Regions from separate parts of the Paenibacillus sp. FSL P2-0322 genome, predicted to be linked through region 1. Evidence: predicted binding sites of a transcription regulator. Region 1 holds the regulator's gene; each other region holds the start of a gene.
The links. Region 1 encodes Rex, which represses fermentation and respiration genes when NADH is low (regulators of the CRP and FNR family bind a similar motif). Its sites were predicted from a motif close to TTGTGAAATATTTCACAA; they were not measured.
Positions count from the first base shown of each region.

Region 2: MKY24_RS24790 (formate/nitrite transporter family protein) is a predicted target of Rex. The motif match lies at 1,743-1,760, and genes of this name have one in related genera.
Region 3: MKY24_RS22660 (cytochrome ubiquinol oxidase subunit I) is a predicted target of Rex. The motif match lies at 1,416-1,433, and genes of this name have one in related genera.

Region 1 is NZ_CP150243.1:3,490,070-3,493,357, forward strand. It holds gene MKY24_RS15210 (DUF5590 domain-containing protein) at 1-10, opposite strand, end outside; gene MKY24_RS15215 (amidohydrolase) at 48-1,349, opposite strand; gene MKY24_RS15220 (redox-sensing transcriptional repressor Rex) at 1,336-1,989, opposite strand; gene dinG (ATP-dependent DNA helicase DinG) at 2,034-3,288, opposite strand, start outside.
Region 2 is NZ_CP150243.1:5,608,959-5,612,246, forward strand. It holds gene MKY24_RS24780 (molybdopterin oxidoreductase family protein) at 1-461, opposite strand, end outside; gene MKY24_RS24785 (hypothetical protein) at 533-820, shown strand; gene MKY24_RS24790 (formate/nitrite transporter family protein) at 835-1,668, opposite strand; gene MKY24_RS24795 (FAD-dependent oxidoreductase) at 2,057-3,288, opposite strand, start outside.
Region 3 is NZ_CP150243.1:5,099,023-5,102,310, forward strand. It holds gene MKY24_RS22660 (cytochrome ubiquinol oxidase subunit I) at 1-1,345, opposite strand, end outside; gene MKY24_RS22665 (response regulator transcription factor) at 1,752-3,288, opposite strand, start outside.

The sequences.
Region 1 (3,288 bases):
TATTTTTCAAACCTGTGCTTCCTCTCTAAGGGGATGTGACACCTAAATTAGCGCGACAGCAGCCCTTCAAAGGCGGCTTGTGCCTCATGTTTGATACGTTCCTCGTCCATAGTCAGGCATTCGCCGTTTTTCACAACCTGGCGACCGTCTACCCACACATGAGCCACGTCCTTGGCGCTTGCAGAGTATACCGCATGGGAAATAAGATCTGTACGGGGCAAGAAATGTGCCTGATTCAGATCCAACGCGATAAAGTCAGCCTTGTTGCCTGCTGCCAACGCTCCTACTTCTTTTAAACCAATCGACTTTGCACCGTATTCTGTTGCCAGACGCAGCGCTTCACTTGCAGGAACTGCCGTAGGGTCACCGGATACACCCTTGTGAATAAGTGCCGCCAGACGCATTTCCTCGAACATATCCAGGTTATTATTGCTGGCAGGACCATCCGTTCCGAGAGAAACAGTAACCCCTGCACGCAGCAATTCAGGCACTCTTGCCACACCACTTGCCAGCTTCAAGTTGCTACCCGGATTGTGCGAAACCGCTACACCACGTTCAGCCAGTAAAGCTATTTCTTCGTCGTTCAAATGAACGCCATGGGCAATAAGCGAAGGACGGGAGAAAAAGCCAAGCTTATCCAAATGTGCAACTGGACGCAAACCGTAGTCGCGTACGTTTTGCTCCACTTCGGCGATCGTCTCAGACATGTGCGTATGCAGTGGCAAGTCCAGATCATGCGCTGCTTGTACGAATTTTTCAATAAACGCAGGTGGACATGTGTATGGCGCGTGCGGAGACATCATCGTTGTAATACGCCCGTCTGCTTTACCATGCCAGTTACGCGCAAAAGTCACGGCCTCAGCCAGCTTGATTCGCTGTTCTTCTTCCGAGCATAGTCCAATTGCTCCACGCATCAGACTTGCACGAATACCTGACTCTTCAGCTACACGAGCCACCTCATCCATATGATCGTACATGTCCAGGAAGGTCGTTGTTCCACCTTTCAGCATTTCCAGCACAGACAAGGACGTACCCCAGTACACGTCCGTAGATGTAAACTTGGCTTCCATAGGCCACATTTTCTCCTGAAGCCATACTTGAAGTGCCAAGTCATCTCCATGCCCACGCAGCAGAGACATCGCCGCATGACCATGAGTATTAATCAGACCAGGTAAAAACAATAGCCCCTTACCATCGATCGCTTCCGTCTCTTCCTCACCCGCAGGCAAAGTTTCGCCAATATAAGTAATACGGCTATCCTCCACAATCATAAAACCATGGACTACCCCAGCTTCTGATCCATTTACGGCAAAAGAGCCGTTTTTAATCATCCATTTATTCACTGTCATATTGTGTTTCTTCCTTTCCGTCCTCCAAATAATAAGCGAGGCTAAGCAAATCAGTTGTAAAGTCTGTGGCATGAATCCGAATGTTGGCCGGTGCCTTGAGAGTAGTCGGTGCAAAGTTCAGGATCGCTCCAATTCCGCTCTCAATAAGCCTGTCAGCCACGTGCTGTGCTTCAAAATCAGGTACGGTAATAATCCCGATTCGAATGTTTTTTTCTTTCACAGTCGCTTCCAGTTCATCCATCGGTTGAACGACCAATGTATTGATCTTGGTCCCTACCTTATCCGGAAACGCATCAAATACTGCGACAATCTTCATATTGTCTTTTAAATAAGCGTTATAATTCGAAAGGGCTTGCCCCAGATTACCCGCACCGACCAATACGACATTAATTTGCTGGTCGATTTTCAGGATATGGCGTATTTTCTCAATTAGATAAGAAACATCATAACCGATACCCTTCCGACCAAAATCTCCAAAATAGGCGAGATCTTTACGGATTTGGGCCGGGTTCAAATCTAGCCTCTGTCCCAACTCTTGAGAAGAGACCGTAGCCACCTCCCGTTTGTGAAGTGCATTCAGATAACGTAAATATACGGGTAACCTCCGTACGACAGCCTCTGAAATTTTATCTGATTTCATACTTGCTCCCCCTAATTGTAACGAACATACTTAGTGTCCGTCCGTTATGCCTCTGTCTCCGGGGCGGATTGGAGCCATTCGGCGATGCGGGGCACCATTTGCTCCGATGGCATATGCTCCATTTTTGGTCCCGGTAACGAGTACAAAAAGTGCTTTCCGTAATAGGATTCGATCACACGCGTATCGTAAACGATAACGACCCCGTGGTCGCTCGCTGTACGTACTAACCGACCAAATCCCTGTTTGAAGCGAATGACCGCTTGTGGTACAGACAGCTTCATAAATGGATTCTTCTTCTGCTGCTGAAGCAGCTCGCTTTTTGCCTCCAGCAACGGGTGATTCGGCGGTTGAAACGGCAAGCGAACAATGGCCAGGCAAGTCAGAGCCTTTCCTGGAATATCGACGCCTTCCCAGAAGCTGCTGGTTCCCAGCAATACAGAAGCTTTGGCTTCCTGAAAACGGCGGGTTAGCTTGCTGCGACTCCCACTGTCCACACCTTGTCCCAGCACAGTAATTTCGCTGGATGCTAAGGCCTCTTTGAGCGGCTCATACACTTGCCGGAGCATCCGATAGGAAGTAAACAGAACGAGCATTCTCCCCCGCGTCGCCTGAGCAGTCGCTCCTAGAGAGCTAACGAGCATATCTACAAAGTGTGCATCTCCTACACTGCCCTTCACGCTTGGGAAATCCCGTGGAATGACCAGCAACACCTGATCCCTGTAATTAAAGGGTGACGGGAGCTGCGAAGTCATCAGCCGCTCTTGATCTGCGGCCTCCTGCAAGCCGAGCTGATCGATCATGTACTGAAACGACTTATCTACCGATAAGGTAGCAGACGTCAGAATAATGCTTCTTTTTTTGTCAAAAAACATTTCTTTCAACTGGCGGCTCACATCGACGGGCACCGCATAAAATTGCAATGATTTACTACGGAATTGCCCACTCGCTTCGAGCCAGTATACGGTTGTTTCATCATCGAGTCGGATAAAAAAGCGCAAATTTTCTCGGATTCCCGCCAAATCCTTGAGCAGACCCGTGATATCTGTAATAAGGCTATCTGCCGCATAATCGTCATGTTCTTCCTTGACGTCCAGCATCAGCTTGTCGCCCTTGCGCAAAATTTCGCTCATCGTTACATATAGCTGATTTTCCAAAGCACCCGCCTGATCCCACTTTGCAGGCTTGGCCGAAGGTTTGAGACGGGAAGAAAACTGTCCTGTTTCACCCGGTGTCGCATCGCTTCGCTCTGGCAACATGCCAAACAGCTTGTCGCTTAGCAGGTCCCAAGTTTCCTTAACC
Region 2 (3,288 bases), 2.1 Mb from region 1:
GCATTAAAAAATCGGCGATCCATTCCATCCACACTCAATACGCCCATATTGCCATAAAAGCTGTAGGGGAGAATAGATTCCGATCCGTCCGTACGTATCAGCTCCTTGAACCGACCTGTAATGGTATCGACCGCTTCCTCCCAGCTAATTCGTTCAAACTTCCCTTGTCCTTTGGGGCCTATACGTTTCAACGGATAGAGCACCCGATCAGGATCATATACCCGCTCCGTCATATTGCGAACTTTGTTACAAATAGCGCCTTTGGTAATAGGATGATCCGGGTTCCCAGTGACCTTGACTATCTTTCCATTTTCCTTGTGAAGCAGGAGCCCACACGTATCCGGGCAATCTAACGGGCATACAGCTGGAAAAATACCGTCCTGCTGCTCCGTCATCCGCTGTCCCCTTTGTAAGTCTTGTTGAAGCGTGGCCTCAGGAGGCGCGCTATTGCGATGATCCATAGTGTTGATGCTCCTTTCCGTTACCGTTTCCAAAAATTACACTGATCTTATCATATCCACAGCTTTGGCCTATGGCAAGAGAAGGATTTTCCCACACAGCCGCTCTCCAAAATATTAAAAAAATCCGTCTGCTGCATAGAGCAAAACGGATTTTTTTAAGAATCATAATTTTTTTCGACATCCTGTTTCATCATATCTTACCGAGGGTAAAAGAGATCAAGGCATTATGGGACGAGAGCACACTCATCCTCCATGCCAAATCATGGACCACTCCCAAAAAAATCCGCCATGACAGGTTTCGTTCCCCCGGGCCTGTCATGGCGGATTTGCTTTGTTTATTGCTGTTTAAAGTGCCGTAATTAAGCAGGGTCACTCAACGGATTTGATGTGCAACCGAAGAAGTGGTTGGAGATTCATTCACTGGATGTGCGTTGGCTTGAGGCTTTTTCAAATAAGCCAACCAGTAGGCTCCAGCCACAAACAGGCTACCTCCTACCAAATTCCCCAGCCAGACCGGAATGAAGTTCATAACATAATCTGCCCATGAAAAGTGGCCTGCAAAGATAGCCGCCGGAATGAGAAACATATTGGCAACAACGTGCTGAAATCCAATAGCGACAAAGGCCATGGTCGGGAACCAAATCCCCATAATTTTGCCGCCAATTGAGTCTGTGCTATAAGCCAGCCATACAGCCAGTGCTACGAGCCAGTTACATCCTATACCCGATATAAAAGACTGCAAAAAGCTTTCATGTAGCTTATGTCCTGCCATATCCACCACTTTGTCCAGGTAAGGACCCGTTTCTGTCAAACCCAGCACATGGCCAAAGAAAAAAGCAACGAATAACGCACCCGCAAAATTACTGAGCGTAATAATCGCCAAATTACGAAGCATGGCCCCTGTCTTAATCCGTCCTGCCCATCTCGCCAAAGGAACCGCCATCATATTGCCGGTCAGCAATTCTCCGCCGGCGATCAAAACTAATACCAGACCTACAGGGAACACCGCAGCTCCAATAAAGGTGGCAATGCTTCCCCATTCTTTAGGCGCACTTGCAATAACACGTATATCCAGCAAAAACCCGAGTGCAATAAATGCACCTGCCAAAAATCCCAGTACCACCGCCACAGTCCACGGGTTGTTCGCCTTGGCCACTCCTGTTTCCACCGTCTTTTCGGCAATTTGCCCCGGTTTATAGCTCGCCATATGTCCCCGCTCCTTTAATATCTTTTCACTAAAATGTTCTTCTTTCATATTTTATTTAAAATCAGTGATTATGTTTGTGAAAAAAATCACTTTATCAAGCATTAAAAAAACAGCCCTTGGAAAAAGGACTGTCTTTTCTGTATTATTACATCTACTGCGCTACTACGCGCTTTGCATTTAGTTGTATTCTTCCTTTTCAACTGCTCTCAAGAACCAAATAACTCCACCGAGGCCTACCAGCGCTACGACTACAAGAAAAAGGATATAAAACAAATCCATAAGCTACTTACCCCCTAATCCTTATGCTACTCTATATTGTACTATAAGGATTCGTCCATACGTCTCAGATTGTTGACAAACTTATGAACAATGTCACAGACAAACCGAATTATACAGTAACTGGGTTCCGTTCGGATATTGTAGGCAATGCTTGTAAACCTGCTGCGTTCAGGAAATTCCAAGGCTTGTTATAATGTGGCTGGAAGAAGAAATCGACAAAGGCCAACTGGTCAATGGTCATATGATTTTGAATGGCTACGGATAGCGTGTTAATGGATTGCGTCAAATCCACCTTCGACATAATTTGTGCCCCCAAAATTCTCCGTGTCTCCTGCTCATATACCACTTTCAGTAATACCTTTTCGGAGGTTGGCATAAATTCAGGCCGGTAGCTGTCTTCAATGGTTACAGCTTCTACAGTCATGCCTTCGTCCGTTGCCGCCGCTTCCGTCATGCCTGTTCCTGCAATATTGTCTTCGTAAATTTTGATACCCGAAGTTCCTTGGGTTCCCATGTAGGCAATGGTTGGTTGTACCAGATTACGTGCTACCAGCGTACCCATACGAACTGCGTTGGTTGCCAAAGGGATATAAGCCGTTTTGCCTGTCGGATTATAGCGGATTGCACAGCTGTCACCTGCTGCAAACACGTCCGGGCAGCTACTTTGCATATAGTTATCCACAATGATCGCACCGTTAGGCAACATATCTACCTGACCTTTGAGCAGATCCGTTTGAGGTCGGAAACCGATGCAGAGAATAACAAGCTCTGTTTCATATTCTCCTTTAGAGGTCACGACTTTACTTACCTTACCGTTCGTACCCTCAAAACGACTCACCGTCTCGCCAAGTACCAGCTTAATGCCATGCTCCTTCAGGGAACTTTCAATCCGGTCTGTATACTCATGGTCCAAATACTTATTCAATATACGATCAGCACTGTCGATCAGTGTTACATTTTTACCGTTCATTTGGAAAGCTTCTACCAGTTCAACACCAATGTATCCAGCTCCGACAACTGTAATGTTCTGTACATGCTGGGCTTTCTCAATGATATCATTCGAATGATTATAGTTTTTACAGAGCAAAATATGATCAAGTTCAATGCCTTCCAGCTTCGGAATAATAGGCCATGATCCTGTGGTCACAATTAATTTATCAAATGTGTCTGTAAATTCTTCACCTGTTTGGAGATTACGTGCATGCAGCGTCTTGCCTGCCGTATCCACACTCGTTACCTCATGAAGCATCTTGGTCTCTACACCCAAGTCAGCCAGTTGATCTGGAGACGAATAAAACAGTCCGTGCGGATCTTTGACGACACCACCTACGTACAGAGCAA
Region 3 (3,288 bases), 1.6 Mb from region 1:
GTGGCTCGATATCTGGACCTTTGCGAGCCGTACGGTAAAACAGAAATGCCAGCACACCTGTTAAAATTAAATACAATGTGGTAAATGAGATGAACGAGAACAGCACTTCTCCTGCCACAACCGTAGGCGAAACAGAATCTTTTGTTTGAAGCAAACCAAATACAGTCCACGGTTGGCGACCTATTTCGGTCATGATCCAACCAGCAGTATTCCCAATGAATGGAAGGGATATCCCCCATATCATAAGACGGAAGAACCAGCGATGTGAACCTTCCAGCTTTTTACGGAACGTCAGGTAAGCACCGTATAAAGCGAGTGCAATCATGCCACATCCCGCCGCAATCATAATACGGAAACTCCAGAACGTGGTACGTACTGGCGGGATATAATCACCCGGACCATAGGTTTTTTCATATTCTGCTTGAAGCTCATTCATACCAGGCACAGAGCCGGAAAATTTACTATAAGATAGAAAACTCAGAGCAAAAGGAACTTTAATTTCAAAGGTATTTTCCTTCTTTTCAGGATCAATACCCGCGATAACTGTCCAAGGAGCGGGGTCACCGCTGTTCTCCCATAAGCCCTCACTGGCAGCCATCTTCATCGGTTGTGTTTTCACTAAATATTGAGCCTGACCATGACCAAACAAAGGAATAGCAATGGCACTGATTAAGGCAACAATAATGCTCAATTTAAAAGAAGGTTTAAAAAAGTCCATATTCTTTTTGTGCATCAGCTTCCATGCACTGATACCCGCGATAAGAAATGCCCCCGTTGCAAAAGCAGCAAACAACGTATGCGGAAATTCCCATAACAGTTGTTCATTCGTTAACAGAGCAGCAAAATCTTTCATTTCTGCACGTCCATTTTGAATCTCATATCCTACTGGACGCTGCATGAATGAATTAGCAGCTAGAATCCACAATGCCGATAGCATCGTACCGATAGATACCAACCACATACAAATTAAATGGACCGTTTTGGACAATCTTTCCCAACCGAATACCCATAATCCGATAAAGGTCGATTCCAGGAAAAATGCAAGCAGCGCTTCAATCGCCAGCGGCGTACCGAATACATCACCGACAAAACGGGAAAAGTCCGACCAATTCATCCCGAACTGGAATTCTTGCAAAATCCCGGTGACTACGCCCAATGCAAAGTTAATCAGCAGAAACGTTCCCCAGAATTGAGCCATTTTTTTGTACAAGTCATTTTTTTTGATAACATACATAGTCTCCATAATTGCCACCAATAACGACAATCCAATGGAGATCGGCACATAAACAAAGTGAAGAATCGTTGTAGTTGCAAACTGCAACCGTGCCAAATCCAATACGTCCATGATGTTGCTCCTCCCCCTGCACTTCTCTTAACATTGATTTATAGTGTCTGTAATCTGAAGTCTTCTACATTTGTGATAGTATTCACATTCTTACATATGCAGCGGTCACTTTTTAGAAAATGACTCACTCAACTACCTTCACCATGGTTGTCATGATCCGGCTTCAGATTATCCCCATTATATAGAATAAATTTAAATGAAATAGAATCGAAAATGTGAACATCGTGTCAAATCTGTGTCATAACGATGGCGATTTGATGAAAACGGCCTAAACTACATAATAAATGTGACATTTTCGATTGATCTATCCATTTATCCGCCATAAAAAAAGAGCCTCTCTTCGTTCGGAGGTCGTACCTCCGACATCTGTAAGAGAGACTTCATAGCGTTAAACCTAGGGATTCTATCAACAGCCATCTGTTCCTCCGTTCTTTTGAACCCGATTACGGTAGGAGGAAGGTGACATTCCAACATACTTTTTAAATTTACTATGAAAATAATCTGCATTCGCATATCCTACGCGTTCCGCCACCTGGTGCACCTTAATTCCTTGAGCAAGCAATTCTCTTGCTCGCTCAATCCTCACCTTATCCAGGTAGGCATTAAAGGCCTCGCCCGTATGACTTTTGAACAGTTTGCCCAAATAGCCACTATTGTAATTGAACATATCTGCCAGTAACTCCAGTCGCAAATTTTCATCATAATGACTATGTATAAAGTCAATCATTTGTTTCATGATGATGCCCTTGCCACCAGATTCAGTCTGGCCAATCCATTGCAACACATGCTCCAGCGAGTGATCCACCAGCTCGCCCAATGTGGAATAAGCATATACATCGGTTATAAAGCTGGAGTGCTCCTCCAGCACGGTTCGGCTGTGATCCTGTCCAGCTGCATACTTGTTCAACGCCAGTGTGAATGTTTGGGCGAACGCCGCCTTGATTGCAGATTCTGTGCGATAAATCCGTGGAAATTGGCCTTCCATATCCTTAATGACACGGGTTGCAGCTTCACTATTAGCCATATCTAGCGCATAGTACAGCTTTTCTGCATAACGTATGGGATCATCTGTGGCACTATCAGACGCTCCACTCCTTTCAGTCTCGACTGTCTCCAATTCGTGTAGGTCTCCGGAAAGCATGACTCTTTCTGCCCGGAACAAAAACGTACGCTCCAATAATCGTAGTGCCTGCTCAAAAGATCTGGGAATGTCGTTAAGAATGGCTACAGAATCACCGGCAGCCACATAAATTTCCGTAGCCCACGGCTTTAGCTCCTGTCGCCAAGCAGCCAGTAACTGAACAGCATCTTTCTCCGTTTTTAACGTGGCGGGAAGCAAAAGACCCATATATATTCCAGCCTCAAACACGATACCTCTGCCCTGCACATGGCACAATTCTGTTAGCCGCTGCTTTGCTGCCGACTGCCGGGCTTGCCGATCCCAGTCAGGTATACGTAAATCCAGCAGAATAACCTGATAGCTACTCCAGTCCAACGCTGGTAACACGGGCTGTTGTCCATGTTTTCCGTTACCGCTTTGATGTTCAGCTTGCTTGGATGCTCTGTGAAGAGAATCACTGCTTTCCACAGCATTACGAGCATGCTCTCGATGATCCGGAAACAATAGTGCTTCGATCCAATTACGCTCATGGGAAGGCGGACTTCCCCATTTGCCGTCTTCTTTCTCGTCCTCAATGTTTTGCCATACCCGTTTCAACTCTGTCGTCATTTCTTCCTCATCAACTGGCTTCAGTAGATAGCCATCCACCCCGAAGCCCATGGCTTGCCGTGCATAATCAAAGTCTGCATATCCGCTTAATATGAGAAAATGAAACGGCTCTCCGTTCTTTTCACGTATGCTTCGTATGACCTCCAGCCCACTCATCCCGGGCATACGAATATCTACAATGACCAGCTCCGGTCGATGCTCTCCGAACTTATCC